4 regions of the Streptomyces sp. NBC_01190 genome follow, and region 1 is predicted to be linked to each of the others. Evidence: riboswitches for the same ligand, from Rfam matches in the RefSeq annotation. Region 1 holds a riboswitch; each other region holds the start of a gene.
What was found. A riboswitch is a leader RNA that binds a small molecule or an ion and turns the genes downstream of it on or off. The one in region 1 is predicted to bind cyclic di-AMP.

Region 1 (5,503 bases):
CCGGTCCAGCTCGGTGAGGGTGCCGGTGACCGGATCGAGGTCGGCGACGAGCAGACGGATCGAGTTCGTACCGCAGTCGATGGCGGCCACCCGAACGCTGCCTGCCGCGGGCCGGTCTGACGCGGCGTCCGCCGGTACGGCCGCGGCGTCGGCGTCGGCGCTCATCACGTCGTCCGCCGCCGGGGTCACGCACGGGCCCTTCGCCCACCAGTCGGGGAGCAGGGCCAGCGTCTCGTCGCCCAGCGGGTTGACGCCGGGGCCCGCGGCGAGGGCGTGCGCGGCCAGCACGTGGAGGCACTTGACGCGGTCCGGCATCCCGCCGGCGCTGGGGAAGCCCGGCAGCACCTCGATGGCGTCCCGGCGGGCGATGTAGTCCTCGTGGGCGGCGCGGTAGCCGGCGGCCAGCTCCTCGTCCTCGGCGAGCCGGGCGGTCATCCGCTTCATCTCGCCCTCCGCCTCCAGGGTGCCGATCGCGGAGGCCGCGCGCGGGCACGTCAGGTAGTACGTGGTCGGGAAGGGGGCGCCGTCCTCCAGCCTGGGCTGGGTCTCCACCACATCGGGGTTGCCGCAGGGGCAGCGGTGGGCGACCGCGCGCAGGCCGCGCGGCGGGCGGCCGAGCTGGGCCCGGACCGCGGCGAGGTCCTGCTCGGCGATCGGGGCGGGTGGTTGCTGAGGAGTGCTGTTCATGAGCCGTTCCGCGTCGGGGAGGTGGGGGCGTTCCGGGGGATCCTCGGGCGCCTGCGCGCGACCGGCCGGTACGTGGCGGGAGGGCCCCGTCCGTCGCGGGCGGGCCCGTCAGTGGCGGGAGGTGGTCGCGGCGGCGTCGGCCTGGTCGACGCCGTCCCACAGATTGTCGTACCACGGGCGGTTGGCCGCGGCCTCGCCCGCCGCCCGGTCCGCGGTCGCCGGATCGGCGGCGGAGCCGGGGGTGGCCGTCGGGAGGGGTCCGGTGAGCTGATAGCCGGTCTCCCCGGGGACCACGTAGTGCAGCCGTTGCCGGGCCTGCGCGCGTACGTAGTCCGGGTCCTCCCAGCGGGCCTTCTCCTCGCGGAGCTGCTCGACCTTCTCCTTCGCCCGCTGCGCCGCGCGGCGCTGATCGGCGATGTCGGAGCGCTGGGCGATGTACTGGCGCGTCGGATACGCGAGGGCCACCACCAGCGCGCACAGCACCAGAGCGAGCAGCGCGGCCCGCCCGGTGAGCTTGTTGCGGCGCACCGGGCGCCGGGTCGCGGCACGGTAGACCCGGGCCTGCGCCTCCTGGCCGATGGCCTTCAGCCGGGCCGCGGTGGAGAACCGGTCCGCCTCCACGCCGTGACTCCCCTCGCCGTTCCTGCCGGCCGCCTTGCTCCCGTATATCCCGTATGTCCCCGCCCACGGTACGGGACCGGGTGCGGGGACATACGGAGGCGGGGCGCCGAGCCGTCCGGCTCAATACCCTGGGCGGTTCAGCGCCCGCGGCGCTTTCAGTGCTTGAAGCGGGGGAACGCCGAGCGCCCGGCGTAGACCGCCGCGTCGTCCAGGATCTCCTCGATGCGGAGCAACTGGTTGTACTTGGCGACGCGCTCGGAGCGGGCCGGGGCGCCGGTCTTGATCTGGCCGCAGTTGGTGGCGACGGCCAGGTCGGCGATGGTGACGTCCTCGGTCTCGCCGGAGCGGTGCGACATCATGCACTTGTAGCCGTTGCGCTGGGCCAGCTCGACCGCGTCCAGGGTCTCGGTCAGCGAGCCGATCTGGTTGACCTTGACCAGCAGCGCGTTGGCGGTGGCGTTGTCGATGCCGCGCTGGAGCCGCTCCGGGTTGGTGACGAACAGGTCGTCGCCGACGATCTGCACCTTGGTGCCGAGCTTGTCGGTGAGCACCTTCCAGCCGGCCCAGTCGTCCTCGTACAGCGGGTCCTCGATGGAGACCAGCGGGTACGAGGCGACCAGGTCCTCGTAGTACTCGGTCAGCTCGGCGGCGGACTTGTCCTCGCCCTCGAACTGGTACTTGCCGTCCTTGTAGAACTCGGAGGCGGCGACGTCCAGGGCGAGCGCGATGTCCTGGCCGGGGGCGTAGCCGGCCTGCTTGATGGCCTCGATGATGAGGTCGAGGGCGGCGCGGTTGGACTCCAGGTTCGGCGCGAAGCCGCCCTCGTCGCCCAGACCGGTGGACAGGCCGCGGGACTTCAGCACGCCCTTGAGCGTGTGGTAGACCTCGGCGCCCCAGCGCAGCGCCTCGGAGAAGGACTCGGCGCCGATCGGCGCGATCATGAACTCCTGGATGTCCACGTTGGAGTCCGCGTGCGAACCGCCGTTGAGGATGTTCATCATCGGGACCGGCAGGACGTGCGCGTTCGGGCCGCCGAGGTAGCGGAAGAGCGGCAGGTCGGACGCCTCGGAGGCGGCGTGGGCGACGGCGAGCGAGACGCCGAGGATGGCGTTGGCACCGAGCGAGGACTTGTCCGGGGTGGCGTCCAGGTCGAACATCGCCTGGTCGATGAGGCGCTGCTCCGTGGCGTCGTAGCCGACCAGCTCGGGGCCGATCTGCTCGATCACGGCGAGGACGGCCTTCTCGACGCCCTTGCCCTGGTAGCGGTTCTTGTCGCCGTCACGGAGTTCCAGTGCCTCGAAGGCGCCGGTGGAGGCGCCGGACGGGACTGCCGCACGGCCCGTGCTGCCGTCGTCGAGGCCGACCTCCACCTCGACAGTGGGGTTGCCTCGTGAGTCGAGGATTTCCCGGGCTACGACGACGTCGATGGACGGCACGTTGTCTCCTTCTCAGCAGGCTTCGATGTCTTCTCTTCTTTTTCCGGGACGAGCCTAACCGGCTTCGGCGTCCGGGGAGGCGCTCGCCCCCGCACCGGAGACGTAATACCCCGGCCGGGCACACCTGGGGGAGGGCGTGCCCGGCCGGGGCGGTCGAGGGGTTCGGCTGCCGTCAATCCGCTGTTCGGCCAACAGCCGTCGCGCGGCTGTGTGGAGGCCGCGCGGCGGGCGTGGTCAGCGCAGGTGCAGGTGCTGGCCCGGGAAGATGAGGTCCGGGTTGTTGACGATGCCGCGGTTGAGGTCGTACAGCTTCCGCCAGCCGCCCTTGACGTGGTGCGACGCGGCGATCCGGGACAGGGTGTCGCCGCCGACCACGGTGTACTCGCCGTGGCCCTTGCGGAACCCCTTGTGGTGGGTGGTGGTGTGGGTCGGGGTGCTGGGCTTCGGCGCCTTGGCGGGGGCCGGGGCGGTGGTGTTCGACGACGATGACGAGGCCGCCGACGATGACGACGACGACGCCGACGACGCTGCCGGAGCGGGCGCCGAGGACGACGCGGACGACGAGCCGCCGGAGTTGATGTCCGGCGCCGGACCACCCGCGGTCAGGCCGCCGGCCGACGCGCAGGACCAGGCACCCGGGCCCTGGAGCGCGAGCAGCTTCTCGGCGACGGCGATCTGCTGGTCCTTGGTGGCGAGGTCGGCGCGCGGCGCGTACTGGAGGCCACCGGCCGCTTCCCAGCTCGACTGGGAGAACTGGAGGCCGCCGTAGTAGCCGTTGCCGGTGTTGATGGACCAGTTGCCACCGGACTCGCACTGCGCCACCGCGTCCCAGGTGGCGACCGAAGCGGCGGAGGCGGAGGTGGCGCCGATCAGCGGTACGGCGATCGCGGTGCCGGCGACTCCGGCGAATGCGGCGTATCGGACAAGCTTTGAGGCACGACGGTGCTTACCCATGATGAATTCAGTCCTCACCGACGCCTACGAGGTGAGCTGTCGGGTTCGGGCGTGAGTTGCCCGGCCGGACCGCCTGTTGCTCATCGCGGCCATCTCGGCTTCACCCCAAGCCGGTCCCCGTCCTGGTGTACGTCCGCAGCGTGGGCGTGTGCTGTCCGGTGCTGCGGCGGCGTACGGCCGGGGTCCCGGCGGAAGACCTTGGGTCCCCCGCTCCTGCCTGCGGCGCTTTCGCGTCGGCTGTTCCCGTCGGGCGGCGGCAGGACTCGGCGTTCTGCCCGGCGGGGCCCGCTGTGGCGAGCGTGGAAACGTTAAGCACAAGGCAGCAGATAGGACAAACACCCCGATCACGTCGGCCAACTGGGCCCACGCGCTCGGGTCAGGACAAGAACCGCAGGTCACAGCGGTCGATTTCAGCGCTCCGCAAGCGGGTGGTCACAGCGGCCCGAGAGAGGCTTGTCACATCCCCACAGCGAGGAGGCGAGCGGTACGTCCGGTTTGTCGGCCGACCCTCATTTCCCCTTTTCTCAGTCGAGGTTGATGATCTGTCCTGGTTTGATGAGGTTCGGGTTGGCGCCGATCGCCTGCCGGTTGACGTCGTAGAGGTGGCGCCAGCCGCCGTCCACGCGCTCGGCCCGCGCGATGCCGGAGAGCGAGTCGCCGGCGCCGATCGTGTAGTGACCCGTGGGCGAAGTGCGCGAATCCTCACCCTTGTTGGTGGTATCGGTAGCGGTCGGGCTCGCCGGGCCGCCGTCGGCGATCGCGAAGACCTGGGTCCGGGTGGCCTGGTCCTGGGCGGCGAGCTCCTCGTCGGTCGGGCTGTACGGCTTCGCGTGCCGTCCCGTGCCGCTGCTCGCGTCCGGCGGGGCGACCGTGGCGCCGGAGGAGTCGGTGGGGGCCAGCGTGCTCGCGCCGGAGCCCGGCGTGGCGGGCGGCGGCGTGACGGTGGCGGGCGGCGCGGGGGTCCGCGGGGTGGACGGCGTCACCGGGGTGGTGGGGTCGGTAGCCGGGTCGCCGGGGTCGCTCGGATCGCCCGGGTTGCCCATCCCGGTCGTCGGCGGCGTGGTGGGCGTGACCGGGACACCGGGGGTCGTGGCGGGCGCCGAGGGATCCGCGGTGGGGGCGGTGGGCGTGGCGACCGGCGCCGAGGGGTCCGGGGTCGGAGCCGGCGTGTGCTCGCCGGGCTGCGCCGGGGTGGGCGCGGCGGTCGGATCGGTGGGCGGGCTGTCCGGCAGCAGACCGGTGCCCTCCTCGCAGCCCGGCCAGGCGCCCGGGCCGAGATTCGTGAGCATCTTCTCGGCCACGGCTATCTGCTGGGCCTCGGTGGCGAGATCGGGGCGCTTGGCGTACGCGTCACCGCCGTACTGGTCCCAGGTGTCCTGGGTGATGGCGAGGCCGCCGTAGAAGCCGTTGCCGGTGTTGGCCTGCCACAGGCCGCCGGTCTCGCAGAAGGCGACCCGGTCCCACGTACTGGGGTCCGCGGCCTGTGCGGTGGCGGCGCCGAAGAGCGGAAGGGCGATGCCGGCGCCCGTCGCGGCGGCCGTCGCCATGGTCACCACGGCCGCGGGGGTCGGTCGGGGACGGCGGTGCCGGCCGTTGCCTGACGAGAGCATTGCGGTCGCCTTTCATTCTGGCCCTACGCGCCCGCGCCCACCGCGTCGGTCCTGTTGACCTGCGGACTCGGCCGATCCGGCCGTTCTGCCGTCCGCGACGGTGAGCGCTGTGGGGATGAGCGCGTCCCGCGAGCCGTGCGTGCCTCGCGTTGACCGCAGAACGTAGCGGGAGTCGACACTGGATCACAAGTGGAT
Region 2 (5,503 bases), 1.8 Mb from region 1:
GTGCTGGTCGCCGCGATCGATCCGGCCGCCGATCCGCACGCGGATCTCGCCGGTTTCACCGACGCCCGGATCCGGCTCACCGATCCGTCGGGGGCCGAGGCGGACCGGCTGGAGGTCTCCGACGGGCGGCCTGGCGAGACCGCGCTCGTCCTCGGCTCCTTCCGCCGCCGGTCGGACGGCGACTGGCACTTCGTGCCCGGTGGCAAGGGGTATCCCGGCCCGGAGGGGCTGCTGAACCTGGTGCGGGAGCACGGCATCGACGTGGAGTGAGCCAAAGCGGCTCCGGGCGTGTGCTATAGTCATCCTAGGGACGTATAGCTCGCGCCTTTCTCGCATCTTGTGTAGCCGCGATAGCTGTTCTCACTCCGGGTGGATCTTCTGCGATCCCCCTCGTCCCCCCTCGTGTCGTCGGCCTTGTGTGCGACGTCCTCTCCGCGCCGGTCTCCGGTGGCTTCTCGCGGTTCGTGGAGCGTGATGGTTCCGCTCGCGCCGCATCCCCCTCGTGATCTTCCGCGCTCTCTCCTCATTCTTCCTCCTTCTTTTCGACTACTCGGCTCCCCAAGTCGTCCTCGACTTGATCGAGCTCCGTCCGTGAAAGGACGACGATTCATGACCGACATTCTTGAACTCCCGCACGTACAGCGGGACATGCCGCCCACCCAGGTGGTGGGCGTGCTCGATGCGGGCGGCGGCCAGGGCGGCCGGCTGCGCGCTCCCGGGCTGCTGCCGTCGCCCGGCGACATCCAGGTCTCCGCCGAGCGGATCCGTACCCACGGCCTCCGCAAAGGGGACCTGGTGGAAGGGACGACCGGACGGCCGGGCGCCCTCGGCACCGTACGGCTCGTCAACGGGCTGCCGCCGAAAGCGAGTCGGCCGCACTTCGCGGATCTGACCCCGCTGCACCCTCGGCAGCGGCTCCGGCTGGAGAGCGGCCTGCTAAAGGGCTCGGGTGCGGCGGCCGGCCGGATCATCGACCTGATGGCGCCGGTCGGCAAGGGCCAGCGCGGCCTGATCGTGGCGCCGCCGAAGGCCGGCAAGACCGTGCTGCTCCAGAGCATCGCCGCGGCGATCGAGGCCAACCACCCCGAGTGCCATCTCATGGTGGTACTGCTCGACGAACGCCCCGAAGAGGTCACCGACATGCGGCGCGGTGTGCGCGGCGAGGTGATCTCCTCCACCTTCGACCAGCCGGCCAGGCAGCACATCGCGGTCGCCGAACTCGCCGTCGAGCGGGCGAAGCGACTGGTGGAGCTGGGGCAGGACGTGGTGATCCTGCTGGACTCGCTGACCCGGCTGTGCCGGGCGCACAACACGGCCGCCGCCGGCAGCGGCCGCACCCTGTCCGGCGGGGTGGACGCGGCGGCGCTGATCGGTCCCAAGCGCTTCTTCGGCGCGGCACGGCTGGCCGAGGAGGGCGGTTCGCTCACCATTGTGGCCACCGCGCTGGTGGACACCGGTTCACGCGCCGACGGCTTCTACTACGAGGAGCTGAAGAGCACCGGCAATATGGAGCTGCACCTCGACCGGGCCCTCGCCGAGCGGCGGATCTTCCCCGCGGTGGACGTCACCGTCTCCGGTACGCGGCGCGAGGAACTGCTGATCCCGGCCCCCGAGCTGTCGGTGGTGCGCGGCCTGCGGCGGGCGCTGAGCGGCCGCGACGCCCAGTCCGGTCTCGAGGTCATGCTGGAGCGGATCCGCCAGACGCCGGACAACGCGGCCTTTCTGCGGCAGATCCAGGGCACGCTCCCCGGCTGAGCGGTCCGGGCCGCGCCCGGCCGGGGACCGCCCGGGCAGCCACCGCCCGGGCAGCCGAAGCCGCGAGCCCGGCCGGCTGGTGGGCCGGGCGGGCTCGGGCAGGGGGACTCGGGGTGCGGAACGTCAGAAGGTGACGCCGTGCGAGGCCAGGTACGCGATCGGGTCGATGTCCGAACCGTAGGACGGCGTGGTGCGCACCTCGAAGTGCAGGTGCGGTCCCGTGACGTTGCCGGTGGCGCCGGAGATGCCGATCTCCTGGCCCTCGGTCACCGTCTGGCCGGCCGACACCAGCGGCTGGGTCAGGTGCCCGTACAGGGTGTACTTGCCGTCGGCGTGCTTGATGATCACGTCGTTGCCGTAGGCGCCGTCGGCGCCCGCGGAGTAGACCGTGCCGGCCGCGACCGCGTGCACCGGGGTGCCGGAGCCGACCAGGAAGTCGACCCCGGTGTGGTAGCCGCTGGACCACATGGAGCCCTCGGCGTGGTACGGGGTGCCGATGGCGGCGTCGCCGACCGGCTTGGTGTAGCCGGAGTCGGCGGCCACGGGCTTGGCGGCGAGTTCGACGCCGACCGGAGCGGCCTTGGCGGCCGGCGCCGGGGCGGGGGCCGCGGCGGGCTTCGCCGGTGCGGCGGCGGGCTTCTGCGCCGTGCCGGGGTGCAGCACGAGGTGCTCGCCCGGGCGGATCAGGTTGGGGTCGGCCCCGATGACGGCCTTGTTCTCCTGGTAGAGCCGGTGCCAGCCGCCCACCACATGGTGGGTGCGGGCGATCTTGGAGAGCGTGTCGCCGGGCGCCACCACGTAGCCGCCCGGCTTGGCGTGCCCCGCCGGGTGGGTGGTCGCGGACGCCGGCGCGGCGGGCGCGGCCGAGGCGGTGGCGGCGCCGACCAGCGGCACCGCGAGGGCGGCGGCCCCGGTGCCGGCCACGACGCAGATACGGGTGAGCCGGCTGAGGCCGGTCTTGCGATGCTGTCCCTTTGCGGGCATGGGGAAGAGTCCTCTCCTACGCCTGCGAGGTGAGCTGTCGGGTTCGGGCAGGAGATGCCCGGCCATCGCGTCGTACCGGCGCGCGCTGCGCGCGGGATACGGGCGGTGTCTTCACCCCGAGCCGTCCGCGTGGTGCGTGACGGCGACTTACCTGGGTCCCCCGCTCCTGCCACGGTGTTCGAGTGTCCGGCGTTCCGGGCGGCGGCAGGATTAGGCGATCCGCCCGACGGTCTGGGTGCGGGCGTCGGCCCGCAGACCGGAAGCTAGACGCTGCTCGGCGCGGGGAGCAACCATGGCCGAGTTTTCGGGCATTCGGGATCTTCCGGCCGTTCACCCCCCGCGACCGGCCGTCTTCGGCGTGTGTACGCGCCGCTCACCCGATGTCGAGCAGCGGGGGACCCACCGTGACAAACCGGCATGATCGCCTACCGAACGCGTCCACGCCTGTTCGAACGGTGTTCATGTCGTGATGCCGCTCACGCCCTCGAATAAAGAGCGGTTGAATGACCGGATTGGCAGGATCGGCGGCTTATTTCGCTTTCTGGCCGAGACGGTCGGCTCAGTAGGTACCCGGTGTGCCGCCGATCCGCGCGTCGAGCGTCCGGCTGAGCCGGTAGGCGACCGGCCGGAAGCCGAAGGCCGGCCAGTGCCCGGCCGCCGACCCGGACGCGGACGGCCAGCGCGCCGACATATAGCGGTGCCCGTTGTCGTAGGCCCAGGCCAGGGCGGTGGCGAGCAGCACCCGGCTGATCCCCTCGCCGCGGGCGGCGGGTTCCACGTACGCCTCGGCCAGTTCCACGCACGACTCCGGCACCACCGGGTCGGGGATCGCCGGGTGGAGCAGCACCATGCCGATCTCCTCGCCCCGGCGGGCCGCGATCCAGGCGCCGCAGCGGGGGTCGGCGAGGGCGTCCGCGTAGCGCAGCCGCAGGGCGGCCAGCGCGCGCTCGGGCTGGGGCTGGAAGATGCCGGCCTCGCGCTGCCGGCGCGAGGACTCGGCGGCCATCCGGCCGATCTGCGGCAGGTCGCCGGGGCCCGCCCGGCGGATGCCGAGCCCTTCGACACCGCGGGGCTGCCGCCCGCGCGGCTTGACGCCCATCAGGCCGTGCACCAGTTCACGGCCGAAGCCGAGGTCGGACCAGGGCGCGGTGGCGGTGTCGCCGGCCGGCACCCACGCGTAGTGCACCATCCGCCGGTCGGCGACCAGCCGGGCGGCGACCCGCAGGTAGAGCGCGCGCAGCACCTCGCTCTCCCGGCCCGCGGGCAGCGAGTGGCCGCCGTGCGGGACCAGCGCGGAGCGCGGGTGACTGCGGAGCCCCGCCGGGTCGTCGGGGGTGAGGTCGACCGGGATCGCCGCGAGGTGCCCGATCAGATTGCCGTCGCCGTCCAGCGCGCGGCAGGCTTCGAGGCCGGGCGCGGTGTGCAGCTTGCCGAGCAGTTCCTCGCCCCGCACCGGGCCGTCGGCGAGCCAGGAGCGCTGGGACGGCGGGCGGCGGGCGCGCGTGAACCAGCGGTCGTAGCGCTGTGCGGCCAGGGGTATGTGCTCGGTGGTCAGCGGCGCGATGGCGACAGTCATGGTGCTCGTGGACGCTAGCGGGGCGCGCGCCCTCACGGCAAGGCGGCCCGGCCCGCCGTGGGAACGGGGTGCGGTCCGTCCGCCGGGCGGGGGTTCAGCCGGTCCAGGCCGGGTGGCGGGGATCGTCGGCGCGGACCAGCACATCGGCGGCCTCCTCCGGCATCGCCTCGTGCGCGTAACGGTCGTAGGCGGGCAGCGTCCACCGCTGGTCGGCCGGGGTGCGGCGCTCCAACGCGGCCCGGGAGAGCCGCAGATGGACGGTGAGGTCGAGCGGCAGCCCCTGGCCGAGCAGCAGCGGTCCGTCGAGTACCAGGACGCCGCCCGGCGGCAGTTGGACGTAATCGGCCCGGGTGGAGCGGTCGGTGCGCGGGTCGCGCAGCGACGGCAGCGCGCGTCCGGTGCCGCCCGGGCCGAGCGGCTCCAGCACCTCGCGGCGCAGCGCGCCGGTGTCGAGCCAGAGTTGGTAGTAGGCGTCGACGTCCTCGTGTCCGTACTCCAGGCGCAGCGAGGCGGGGCGCCAGAAGCTCTCCGCGCGGACCCGGAGCGCGGGGTGGCCGAGGGCGGGCAGCGCGGCGGCCAGGGCGTCGGCGAGGTTCCCGGTGCCGGCGGCGGGGGCGCCGTCGACCGCGACCCGCCACCAGGGTCCGGGCGGTGGGGTCGTCGCGACGCGTTCGGCGAGGATCTCGGCCAGCCGGGGCCAGGTGATCGGGGTGAGCTGCACACCGCCCATCCTGGCCCATCCGGCCCGGCACGGAACGGATGGGCCAACCGGGAAGGCGGGGGCCGGCCCGGGTCGGCTCTCACTCGTTCGGACTCGTCCGGCGAAAGCGGTCGTGTTTCTTGCCGGGCCGGACGGCCGGACGGAGCGGATACGGAGTGATACGGCGTGATACCGCGTCAGCGGCCAGGTCAGCGGGGAACCTCGGACCCGGCCCGGGGCGAGGCGGGTCCGAGGCGGGGGGCGCGCTCTCATCCGGGTGGCGGAAATTGGTGACAAATCACCCATTTGCCACCGAGCATGATCTATTACTTTTTGTGAGCCTGGAAGAACTCAAGGTGACCGTCCCCATCACCAAGGAGAAGAGCCTCATGATCCTGTCCATCTCCGGCGTCGTTCTTCTCGGCGTCGTCTGCTTCCTGTTCTTCCGCAAGGACGGCCTCAAGGTCTCCCACGGGCTGGTCTGCACC
Region 3 (5,503 bases), 2.2 Mb from region 1:
GTTCGCCGAGCGGGCCGCCATGCCGTAGGCGTCGTCGACCCGGCGCAGCGCCTGCGGGAAGGAGATCCGTTCGCGCAGTGCGAGCGCGTCGATCATCGCCTCGGCCCGGTCGCCGATACCGCGCTTGGGCACGTTGAGGATACGGCGCAGCGGTACGGCGTCCTCGGGGTTGGCGAGCACCCGCAGGTACGCGAGCACGTCCCTGACCTCGCGCCGCTCGTAGAAGCGGACGCCGCCGACGACCTTGTAGGGGAGGCCGACGCGGATGAAGACCTCTTCGAAGACCCGGGACTGCGCGTTGGTGCGGTAGAAGACGGCGACGTCGCCGGGGCGGGCGTCGCCGGCGTCGGTGAGCCGGTCGATCTCGTCGGCGATGAACTGCGCCTCTTCGTGTTCCTGGTCGGCCACGTAACCGACGATGACCGGGCCGTCGCCGGACTCGGTCCACAGGTTCTTCGCCCGCCGGCTCGCGTTGCGCTCGATGACGGCGTTGGCGGCGGAGAGGATGGTCTGGGTGGAGCGGTAGTTCTGCTCCAGCAGGATGGTGCGGGCCTGCGGGTAGTCCTCCTCGAACTGGAGGATGTTGCGGATGGTCGCGCCCCGGAAGGCGTAGATCGACTGGTCCGCGTCACCGACGACGCACAGCTCGGCGGCCTCGTCGCCGATCCCGACCAGTTCGCGCACGAGTGTGTACTGGGCGTGGTTGGTGTCCTGGTACTCGTCGACCAGCACATGGCGGAAGCGCCGCCGGTAGTGCTCGGCGACGTCGGGGAAGGCCTGGAGCAGGTTGACGGTGGTCATGATGATGTCGTCGAAGTCCAGCGCGTTGGCCTCGCGCAGCCGTGCCTGGTAAAGCGCGTACGCCTCGGCGAGCTTCTTCTCGAAGGGGTTCTCGGCCCGGGCGGCGAAGGTCTCCTCGTCGATCAGCTCGTTCTTCAGGTTGGAGACCTGAGCGCTGAACGACTTCGGCGGGAACTGCTTGGGATCGAGGTCCAGATCCCGGCAGACCAGCGCCATCAGCCGTTTGGAGTCGGCGGCGTCGTAGATCGAGAAGGACGAGGTGAAGCCGAGCGACTTCGACTCGCGGCGCAGGATGCGGACGCAGGCGCTGTGGAAGGTGGACACCCACATGACGTTGGCGCGCGGGCCGACCAGCTCCTCGACGCGCTCCTTCATCTCGCCGGCCGCCTTGTTGGTGAAGGTGATGGCGAGAATGGAGCCGGGGTGGACCTGCCGGGCGCCCAGGAGGTGCGCGATGCGGTGGGTCAGCACCCGGGTCTTGCCCGAGCCGGCGCCGGCCACGATGAGCAGCGGTCCGCCGGCGTGCTCCACGGCCGCGCGCTGCTGCTCGTTGAGCCCTTCGAGCAGCTTCGCGGGGTCGGCGACGGGGCGGGCGGCACCGTCGCGGTAGTGCGCGTCACGCGGCGGTCCGTCGAACCGGTCGCCGAAGAGGTGGTGCGGTACGTCCTCCTCTTCGGGACCGCCGGGGCCGCCGGGGTAGCCGGGACCGTCGGGGTCGCCAGGACCATCGGGACCCTCAGGGCCGCCGCGCCAGCCCGGCTCGCCGGGGTCGCCAGGTCCGTCCGCCGGCTCCGGCGGTTCGTGCGCCGCGGCGTCGGACGGGCCGTTGGCGGCGGCGTCGAAACCGGCCAGGAAGTTATCGTCAAAGAGGCTGCTCATCGCTGACCGAGTCTAGTGCCGCCGGTTCGGTCGGGGTCGGCTGAGCCGGGCTGATCGGATCTGGTCGATTCCGGTCGGCACATTCAGCACGCGGATGCCGTCGGTGCCCGCGCCGAACCACCGCCGTCGCCGTAACCCCTCTGTCGCCTTCCGTGACCGTAGCGGGGGGCGGCGAGGGGTTCGGCAAAACATTACGAAAAGGTATCGGGCCTATCGGACACCGCTCTTCCCAGCAGGCCACCGCTTTGGTTACGGTGCGGCACCAGGCAGAGCGTCCGGAAGGAGTCCGCCCGCCATGGCGACGCACCGTAAGGCCCGTACCGCGATACTGAGCGCCCCCGGCCCCCGAGCGGCCGTGGGGCTCACGACGGCGGCGCTGGCCACCGTGACGCTGATGACCGAGAGCGCGAGCGCGACTCCCGCGCCCGCCAAGCCCGCGCAGCCGTCGATCGCGTCGGTCAAGGCGAAGGTGGACTCGCTGTTCCACCAGGCCGAGGTCGCCACCGAGAAGTACAACGGCACCAAGGAGAAGACGGACCGGCAGAACGTCACCGTCAACAAACTGCTGGCGCAGGCGGCCCAGAAGACGCAGGCGCTCAACGACTCCCGCCGGGTGCTCGGGCTCTACGCCGCCGCGCAGTACCGGGACGGCGGTGACACGACCACCACCCGCTACCTCCTGGCGCCCGACCCGTCGTCGCTGGTGGACCAGGTACACCTGACCGACGTGATGGCCAAGCGGCAGAAGTCGGCGGTGGACTCGTACCGCACCCAGCAGGCGGCGGCCAGCCGGCAGCGGCTCGCGGCGGCCAAGAGCCTGGATGTGCTCACCGCCCAGCAGACCCAGCTCAAGGCCGCCAAGAGCGACGTACAGGACAAACTGGGCCAGGCGCAGCACCTGCTCAACAGCCTGACCGCGCAGGAGAAGCAGCGGCTGGCGGCGCTCGCGGCCAAGCAGGAGGCCGAGGCCAAGGCGAAGGCGGCGGCGCTGGCGGCCAAGGAGAAGGCGAAGGCGAAGGCCGAACAGGAGGCGGCGGCGGCCGCCGGCAGCAAGGGCGCCGACGCGCCCACATCGCCGGTCAACTCCTCGGTCGCCGAGCAGGCCATCGCGTTCGCGCAGAAGCAGATCGGCAAGCCGTACGTGTGGGGCGCGACCGGGCCGGACTCGTTCGACTGCTCCGGACTGACGCAGGCGGCCTACAAAGCGGCCGGCATCGACCTGCCGCGGACCACCTACGACCAGGTGAACGTCGGCACGCGGGTGTCGGAGGACGACCTCCAGCCGGGCGACCTCATCTTCTTCTACAGCGACGTCAGCCATGTCGGGCTCTACATAGGCGACGGGGAGATGATCCACGCGCCGCACACCGGGACGGTCGTGAAGATCGCGCCCATCACCGAAATGCCCTTCTACGGCGCGGTACGCCCGTATTGATCCGGCGATCGGCTCCCGGCGGCTCCCGAGACCATCGGCACGACCCTCCCCCCGGCCCCGCCAAACCCCCAGAAGCCAACACAACCCGAATGATCACAAAGCGATTTCGGTCACATTGCGATCCAAACTTCCCAAGCGCCGCTGAAGTTGACTAGCGTAGCCCGCTAGGTGACCTGCTTCCTGCCGGTGCGAGTGCCGGCACACGTCACCTCCGCTCAATCCGGCTCCGGCCGGAGCCGGGGACCCACGCAGTCAATATGGGGTGAATCGGGACGGACGCCGCAGGGCGTCGGGACCGTAGGGCGACCTTTCCCGCCCGAACCCGTCAGCTAACCCGGTCGGCGGTACACGGAGGGAGCGCCTCCTTGGCGTCGCACCGCAAGCCGCGTACCCGCATACTCACCACCTCCGCCCCCCGGGCGGCAGTCGGAGTCACCGCGGTGGCGGCCCTGGCGTCCGTCACTCTGCTCAGCGAAGGCGCGAGCGCCGCTCCGGCGCCGGCCAAGCCCTCCATCAGCGAGGTCAAGAAGCAGGTCGACAGCCTCAACCAGCAGGCCGAGGTGGCCACCCAGCAGTACGACCAGGCCAAGGAGAAGACCGACACCCAGCGGGCCAAGGCCAATCAGCTGCTCGAGCAGGTCGCGCAGAAGACCGAGAAGCTCAACGAGACGCGCCGGGTGCTCGGCCAGTTCGCGAGCGAGCAGTACCGCGAGGGCGGTATGGACGCGACCACGCAGCTACTGCTTTCGGCCAATCCCGAGGCGTTCCTCGCGCAGACCCACATGATGGACCGGGCCTCCCTCACGCAGGAACAGGCGCTGAAGACGTTCCAGATCCAGCAGGAGCAGGCGGCGATCCAGCGCTCCCAGGCCAGTGCGAGCCTGAGCGAACTCACCTCCGCGCAGGCGAAGCTGGCCGCCCAGAAGAAGAACGTGTCGGCGAAGCTGGCCGCCGCCCAGAAGCTGCTCAACAGCCTCAACGCCGAGCAGCGCGCGCGGATCGCCGCGATGAACAGGCCGCCGGCGTCTTCGACCGGGTTCGCCAAGTCCAGTGCCGGCGGTAGTTCGTCGTCCGGTTCGTCCGCGTCCAGCGCGAGCTACAACTACAACGGCCCCGCCTCCGGCCGCGCCGCCGCCGCGATCCAGTTCGCCCTCGCGCAGCGCGGCAAGCCCTACGTCTCGGGCGGCACCGGCCCCGGCGCGTACGACTGCTCCGGCCTCACCCAGGCCGCGTACGCCGCCGCCGGGATCAAGATCGGCCGCACCACCTGGGACCAGGTCACCGACGGCACGTCCGTCTCCGAGGCCGACCTCCGCCCCGGCGACCTCGTCTTCTTCTACTCCGGCATCAGCCACGTCGGTATCTACCTCGGCAACGGCCAGGTCGTGCACGCCCCGCACACCGGCGCCGTCGTGGAGATCGCCCCGATGAGCTGGATGCCCTTCGCGGCGGCCCGCCGCATCGCCTAGGACGGATCGCCCGGAACGGCGGGGTTTGCCGCGTGCGCCAGCCCCGCCGGATCAGCCTTTCCGGTCGGCCTGGCCGGCTTGTTCGGCAGGGCCCGCTCATCCAGCCAGGCCCGCTCATCCAGCCAGGCCCGCTCATCCAGCCAGGCCGGCTCGTTCGGCCTGGCCCGCTCGTCGGGCTTGGCCGGCCCACCCGCCACCTCGGCCAGCCGGCTCAGCGTCGCGTCCAGCGCCGCGCGTCCGGCGGGCAGCAGCGGCAGCCGTACGTCGGGGGTAGGGACGAGGCCGCGCGCGTGGAGCACCCCCTTGATGACCGTGGGGTTCGGTTCGCCGAAGGCGGCGGCCGACAGCCGGGCCAGCCCGTGCCCGAGCGCCCGCGCCCGGACGACGTCGCCCACCCGCCACGCGGCGGCCAGCTCCACGAACCGCTCGGTCGCCAGGTGCGCCGAGGCGAGGATCGCGCCCGCGGCGCCCAGGGCGAGCAGCGGCGAGACGAAGAGGTCGTCCCCGGCGAGCACCGCGAAGCCCGGCGGCGGATCGCCGAGCAGTTCCACGGTGTCCTGGTCGATGCCGCCGACCGCCAGCTTGACGCCGATGACCATCGGCAGCCGTCCCAGCGCGCGCAGGGTGGTCACGTCGAGCGGCTGCGCGGTGCGGTAGGGGACGTGATAGACGATCAGCGGCAGCGGGCTGCGCTCGGCCAGCCGGGTGAAGTGCGCGAGGACGCCGGCTGCCGACGGCCGGGTGAAGGACGGCACCTGTACCAGCGCGGCGGCCGCGACCGGCCACCGGCGGCACGCCGCCAAGGCTGCCGCGCTGGCCCGGGTGTCGTTGCCCCCGGCGCCGATGATCAAGGTGGCGCCGCGTTCACGGCAGACCCGGGCGCATACCTCGACGACCGCGGTCCGCTCGTCGCTGTCGA
Region 4 (5,503 bases), 530 kb from region 1:
ACGCGGGCAACAAGCTGCTGGCCAAGGCGGAGTTCGGACTCGCGGCGGCCGAGAACGAGGTGCTCTGCAATCTCGACGCGAAGCAGCGCGAGGAGCTCTACTCCCTCTTGCAGCATGCTTTCAACGGGGACGAGATGCAGGCCTGCACCGGAGCGGAGTGCTGAGCTCCGCCGGGCGGCTACCGGTGGAAAGCCACCGGTGACTTTGGGTTACGTCGCTGCGGGGGTCGGCTGCCCGGGCCGCCGGGTGGCCGCCCGCGGGGGCGGGCCACCCGGGCGGGCGCGGGACGCTCAGGCGGTGCCGGTCGCGGGCTTGGCGACGGGCGCCGCGGGAGCGGTGGTCGCCGCGCCGGATATCACGGCGGCCGGGACCTTCGCGGTGACCTGGGTACGGGTCCACATCGCGACCAGCGCCGAGGCGAGGCTGAGCACCGTGGACTGCTGCTCGGGGCTCCAGTGCAGACCGAAGCCGACGGCCAGGGCCAGCCCGGCCTGGACGAGGCCGAGCACCGCCGCGCTGATGCCGTCGTGCACGCTGACCGCCACGAGCAGGCCCGCAACCGCGGCGGCCACCGCGTTGATGACGGCCTGCTGACCGTTGGTGAGGTCGAGGCCGAAAGCGGTGGAGAGCTTCACCGCGACGGCGAAGAGGGCGAGCCAGAGTGCGGGTTCTCTGCCGAAGATCTTCATCTGAATCCGTTCCTGCCGTTTCTGCCGATCCCATGCGGCCGCAGTGCCGTTACGGCGGCCCATCGTCAACCAGACTGCCCCGGCGGCGCCTTGCTAGGCGGCCCGTCGGCAGGTCTTTCCGGCGGCGCGGATTGCGGATCGGATACGGCGGCGCCCCGGCTCGCGGTGGGCGGCGGGGCGGCGAAGCGGCGGGGCGGCGGGGCGGCGCACGGAAACCGACACGCGCCCCGCACGTACCCACCCGGTGCTCCTGACGCCCCCGGCGGCTCCGGCGCGCACGGCGGACACCCCGCACCGCTCACCGCCACTTCACCGTCCAGCAGTCGAAAAAGGAGATGCGCTGTCAGAGTCCCCTGGCATAGTCGCTGTCATGGAGACGGATTCCTTCTGGACTCTCATCACGGACTGCCGGCGACAGTCGCTCAGCGGCGAGCGGCGGGACGCCTGGCTCCGTGCCGCCCTCCGCCGCCTCTCCCCACCTGACCTCGTCACCTTCCAGGCGTCCCTCGACCTCGTCATCGGGAGAGCCTTCACCTGGAACGTCTGGGCGGCCGCCGACCGGATCTTCGGCGGCTGGTGCTCCGACGACACCTTCTGCTACTTCCAGCACTGGATGGTCGGCCTCGGCCGCCCGGCCTTCGAGGCGGCGGTCGCCGACGCCGACGTGCTCGCCTACGCGCCTGAGGTCCTGCGGCTGTCCGGCCGCCCCCGGGCCGCGTGGCCCGAGGACGCCTGGCCGCAGTGGGAGTCGCTCGGCTGGCTCGCCCCGGAGGCGTATCAGCAGCTCACCGGCGCCGGGGAGGAGAGCGGCGCGTCCTTCCGCGCCGCCGCCCGTACGCTGCTCGACTCCGCCGCGTGCCGCCCGCCCGGGCTCACCCCGGCCGGCCACCGCTGGTCGGTCCTCGACGAGCCGGAGTCGGTCCGCCGCCTTCCCCGGCTCACCGCGATGTTCCCGCTGGGCCCGGCGGACGACGCGGCGGCGTTGGTTCAGACGCCGTTGACCAGGCGGATATAGCGGACCCAGTCCCAGTTGGGACCGGGGTCGGTGTGGTCGGCGCCGGGCACCTGGGAGTGGCCGAGGATGTGATCGCGGTCCTTGGGGATGCCGTACTTGTCGCAGACGGCCGCGGTGAGGGCGGCGGAGGCGTGGTAGAGGGCGGTGGTGAAGTACGAGGGGTCGTCGACCCAGCCCTCGTGCTCGATGCCGATGCTGCGGGTGTTGTAGTCCCAGTTGCCCGCGTGCCAGGCCACGTCGTGCTCGCGGACGCACTGGGCGATGGCGCCGTCGGCCGAGCGGACGACGTAGTGCGCGGTGGCGGCGTGCTCGGGGTCCTGGAAGAGGCTGATGGTGTCGGTGAAGGTCTCCTGGGTCACATGGATCACCACCAGTTCGACCGGGTACGTCGAAGGGCGGTTGGCGGCCGTGTAGTTGGCGGTGCTGGCCGGCGCCCAGGCGGCGCCGGGGTAGTCGACCGCCGTCGCCGCGGACGCGGTGCCCGCTGCGACGGCCAGTCCGCCCGTGAGGGCCGCGCCGGCGCCGAGGGCGAGGCCGCGGCGGAGCAGGGAGCGGCGGTCGGGGTCTTCGGGGAGCGGGTGAGGCGCCGCGGCGGGGAGCGGACCGGAGGGCGCGGGACGGGCGTCGGGGTGCGCCTCGGGGTGTGTCCCGGGGTGTGTGCCGCTTCGTTGGGGTCGGTTGGCTCGTAGCATGGCGGGCTCCCGGTGGGGTCGGTCGTGGGGGTCGACTACTTGTACGGGTCCATGACAAGGGCGGAGCCTGCTCATCGTGGCGCCGGGACGCCCGGCCCGCCTAGGGCGTGTTTTAGAAGTCCCGTCTGTCTCACGGCGTCTGGCACGCACGCTCGCTGCGTTGTCGGGCTCATCCGAGTAGGCCCACTACGAGGACGACCCTCCGCCTTGCGATCGCACGCACCAGACGCCGTGAGCCCCGCCCTGCGGGCGGACGACGCTACTTCTAAAACACGCCCTAGCGATGCGCCCATGGTCAGAGGCCTGGACCTGTGGCGCCGATCGCATACGACCACCAAGCCCACCTCCTGTCGCCCCGTCACCGTGTCATTTCGTTGACATTCGCTCACTGAACGTAGCTGTCCGGTCAGCTTTACATAACAACTGACACACACTCACGTCACCGCTCGGCCACACCGAGTGCCCGCATTGCCCCGCTTGGGGGACTGATGCCGGATTGCTTCCGCAGCCCAACTCTCCGATTCGGCTTGGAAAACCTCTCCGGCTCTATTAACGTTCGATAACGCAGCGCGGTCGTCACCACCGCCGTAAGAGGCGGCACCGTGCGCTTGCCGAATCCCGTCCGCGGGAACCGGGGACCCAACACCTGGGGTGAATCGGGCAGCAGCCAGGCCCGTAGGAGACCTTCCTGCTCCGAACCCGTCAGCTAACCCGGTAGGCGAGAGGGAAGGAAAGGAGTGCGCCCACAGTGGCGTCGAACCAACCTGCCTACGCACCTGCCCGGCCCGAGAGTGGATCCGCCGGGGAGTGGGACGAGTTTCCCGCGGGCTTCCCCGTCGACTACCGGGCTGACTACCCGACAGATGGTTCGGCGGCCGGCTCGACCGAGCGGCCCGCTGCCGCCCCGCTGCCGCTGCCCCTTCCCGTCGCGGACCCCATGACCCTCACCGTGCCCGTACCCCGGCAGCGGACCCTTGCCCGTGGCTCCGCGGCCCTCGGCATAGCGGCGATGGCCGCCGTCGGGGCGGGCGGGGTGGCCGCCGCGGCGACCGGCACCGTAGCGGGACCCGGTCTCGCGCCGGCGCCGCTGCCCGTATCGGCGCCGGTCACCGTGCCGGACGCCGCGCCCGTCTCCGTACCTGATTCCGTACCGGATTTCGTGCCGCGGTCCGCGCCGCTCCCGGCGCCGGCCTCCGTACCGGAAACGCCGCCGGCGGCCCCCCGGTCCCGGCCGCAGCCGCTGCCGGAGCTGGCGCCGGTCAGCGCCCCCGCCCCCCTCAGCACTCCCGCCCCCCTCGACGCCCCCGCTTCCGACGAGCCCGCGACCGCGCTCCCCGACCCGGGCGCGGCGCTGCTGACCCGGATCGTCACCCAGGCCACCGAGGCCCGGGACGCCGTCGCCCGCGGCGAACGGGAAGCCGCCGACAAGGCCGCCGCGCAGCAGGCCGCTCGCGCCGCCGCCGAGCGGAAGGTGCGCGAGCAGGCCGCCGCCGCGAAGGCCGCCGCCGAGGCGAAGGCGAAGGCCGAGGTGGCAGCCGCCGCCCGCGCCGAGGCCGAGCGGGTCGCCCGGTTCGCCGCCTCCTACATCAAGCCGGTCTCCTGCTACACCCTCACCGCGGGCTTCGGCGAGTCCGACCCGTGGGGCAACATCCACGCCGGGCAGGACTTCAACGCCCCCACCGGCACCCCGGTCCACGCCGTCCACGGCGGTACGGTCACCTCGGCCGGCTGGGCGGGCGCGTACGGCTACCGGGTGGTCGTCGCCCTCGATGACGGTACGGAGCTGTGGTACTGCCACCTCTCCACGATGGTCGTCACCGCGGGCCGCGTCACCACGGGCGACACGATCGGCCGAGTGGGCGCGACCGGAAACGTCCCGGCGCCCCATCTCCACCTGGAGGTCCGCCCCTCGGGCGGCGACGCGGTCGACCCGCTGCCGTGGCTCGTGGCGCACGATGTGGCGGTCTGAGGCGGCGCGGTTCGCTCGATCGGGGCATCGGTTCGGCCGGTGGCCGGGCGGGGCGCCAGTGGACGCGCTACGGTGGCGGTGCGGCCGGGCGGGTCCCGGTCGTGAGGTGTACGACGGGGTGGGCGGGCAGGCGGGGTAGGACCCGATCGGCCCGTGTGACCCGTCGTCCCAAGAACGTTCCGAGGCCGCGTGTCGGGCCGGCGGGCCGCTCGCCCGAAGGTGGCCGCCCAGGCCATCCGTACGGGACGGGTACGGCTCACGGGCCCTACGAACGGCCCGGTCCGGCCCGCCGCGGCACCGTACGACCTGTGCTCAGCGGCGCGACATCCCCCATACGCCGGCGGTCCTGGCTACTCCCCCCCAGCCTGGGCCGCCGGTCCTTTTCCCGGCCGGCCGGCTACTCCCCGCCGCGCCCGGCCACGAGCCAGGACGCCGCCGCCATGCCGCCGGCCAGCGCGAACACCGCCGGCCACGAGCCGACCTTCTTGGCCAGCGGATGCGCTCCGGCGAAAGCGGCGACGTAAGCCCCGGTGAGTCCGGCCGCGGTCGCCACCCCCGCCTGCCGCTGCCAGGACCGCGCGGCCACCGCTCCGGCGGCGACCAGCGCCACCCCGCCCAGCTCCCGCCGCTTGGTCCACCGGGCCACTCCGTACCCGCCGACCAATCCGCCCGCGGCCACCAAGCTCGCCGACACCCCAGCCATCGTGTTCCTCCTTGTCAGCGCTTGTCGGCGCTCGTAAGCACCTGTCAGCGCGCGTCAGCGCGGTACGGCGCGGTGGGCTGCCCTGTGCGGCCCGGTACGCCGATCACCCCCGAGGCTAGCCCGCCGCTCTTCCCGCGGTGGGTCCGCGGTGGCTACGCGGTGCCGCCGTGGTTCAGCCGTGGCGCCGAAGCGGCGCCGCGGGCGCCCTGGGGCCCGCGGCGAGTCGTCGCCGTGCCGGAGCCGTGGCTCCTCCGGGGGGACGCGCTAGGCTCCAAACATGGACAAATGTGTCGTTGAGCGCGGTCGCTGATGGGGCGACCGGTGGCGGCCGGTCCGGCCGGGACGATGCTGGAACCGACCCCGCTGGGCGCGGCCGTGGCCCTGATCGACCGCGGCGGCAACGTGCTGGCCTGGACGGACGCCGCGCAGGCCCTC

Region 2: it holds a riboswitch for cyclic di-AMP, as region 1 does, so the genes downstream of both, OG519_RS04535 (peptidoglycan DD-metalloendopeptidase family protein) here and OG519_RS12110 (transglycosylase family protein) in region 1, are expected to answer to the same signal.
Region 3: it holds a riboswitch for cyclic di-AMP, as region 1 does, so the genes downstream of both, OG519_RS21670 (NlpC/P60 family protein) here and OG519_RS12110 (transglycosylase family protein) in region 1, are expected to answer to the same signal.
Region 4: it holds a riboswitch for cyclic di-AMP, as region 1 does, so the genes downstream of both, OG519_RS14135 (peptidoglycan DD-metalloendopeptidase family protein) here and OG519_RS12110 (transglycosylase family protein) in region 1, are expected to answer to the same signal.

What each region holds. Positions count from the first base shown of each region.
Region 1 covers NZ_CP108580.1:2,900,525-2,906,027, forward strand. The annotation lists gene OG519_RS12090 (exopolyphosphatase) at 1-90, opposite strand, end outside; partial or broken gene OG519_RS12095 (DUF501 domain-containing protein) at 286-687, opposite strand; gene OG519_RS12100 (septum formation initiator family protein) at 796-1,308, opposite strand; gene eno (phosphopyruvate hydratase) at 1,464-2,744, opposite strand; gene OG519_RS12110 (transglycosylase family protein) at 2,979-3,698, opposite strand; cyclic di-AMP (ydaO/yuaA leader) riboswitch at 3,705-3,855, opposite strand; gene OG519_RS12115 (transglycosylase family protein) at 4,223-5,308, opposite strand.
Region 2 covers NZ_CP108580.1:1,074,999-1,080,501, forward strand. The annotation lists gene OG519_RS04525 (restriction endonuclease) at 1-270, shown strand, start outside; gene rho (transcription termination factor Rho) at 472-1,755, shown strand; gene OG519_RS04535 (peptidoglycan DD-metalloendopeptidase family protein) at 1,879-2,739, opposite strand; cyclic di-AMP (ydaO/yuaA leader) riboswitch at 2,744-2,926, opposite strand; gene OG519_RS04540 (GNAT family N-acetyltransferase) at 3,299-4,315, opposite strand; gene OG519_RS04545 (uridine kinase) at 4,410-5,036, opposite strand; gene OG519_RS04550 (hypothetical protein) at 5,405-5,503, shown strand, end outside.
Region 3 covers NZ_CP108580.1:5,150,344-5,155,846, reverse strand. The annotation lists gene pcrA (DNA helicase PcrA) at 1-1,680, opposite strand, end outside; gene OG519_RS21675 (NlpC/P60 family protein) at 1,976-3,115, shown strand; cyclic di-AMP (ydaO/yuaA leader) riboswitch at 3,318-3,474, shown strand; gene OG519_RS21670 (NlpC/P60 family protein) at 3,481-4,584, shown strand; gene OG519_RS21665 (dihydrodipicolinate synthase family protein) at 4,581-5,503, opposite strand, start outside.
Region 4 covers NZ_CP108580.1:3,425,665-3,431,167, reverse strand. The annotation lists gene OG519_RS14155 (MarR family winged helix-turn-helix transcriptional regulator) at 1-164, shown strand, start outside; gene OG519_RS14150 (hypothetical protein) at 291-689, opposite strand; gene OG519_RS14145 (DUF4240 domain-containing protein) at 1,060-1,704, shown strand; gene OG519_RS14140 (N-acetylmuramoyl-L-alanine amidase) at 1,677-2,396, opposite strand; cyclic di-AMP (ydaO/yuaA leader) riboswitch at 2,996-3,132, shown strand; gene OG519_RS14135 (peptidoglycan DD-metalloendopeptidase family protein) at 3,145-4,365, shown strand; gene OG519_RS14130 (hypothetical protein) at 4,763-5,068, opposite strand; gene OG519_RS14125 (SpoIIE family protein phosphatase) at 5,378-5,503, shown strand, end outside.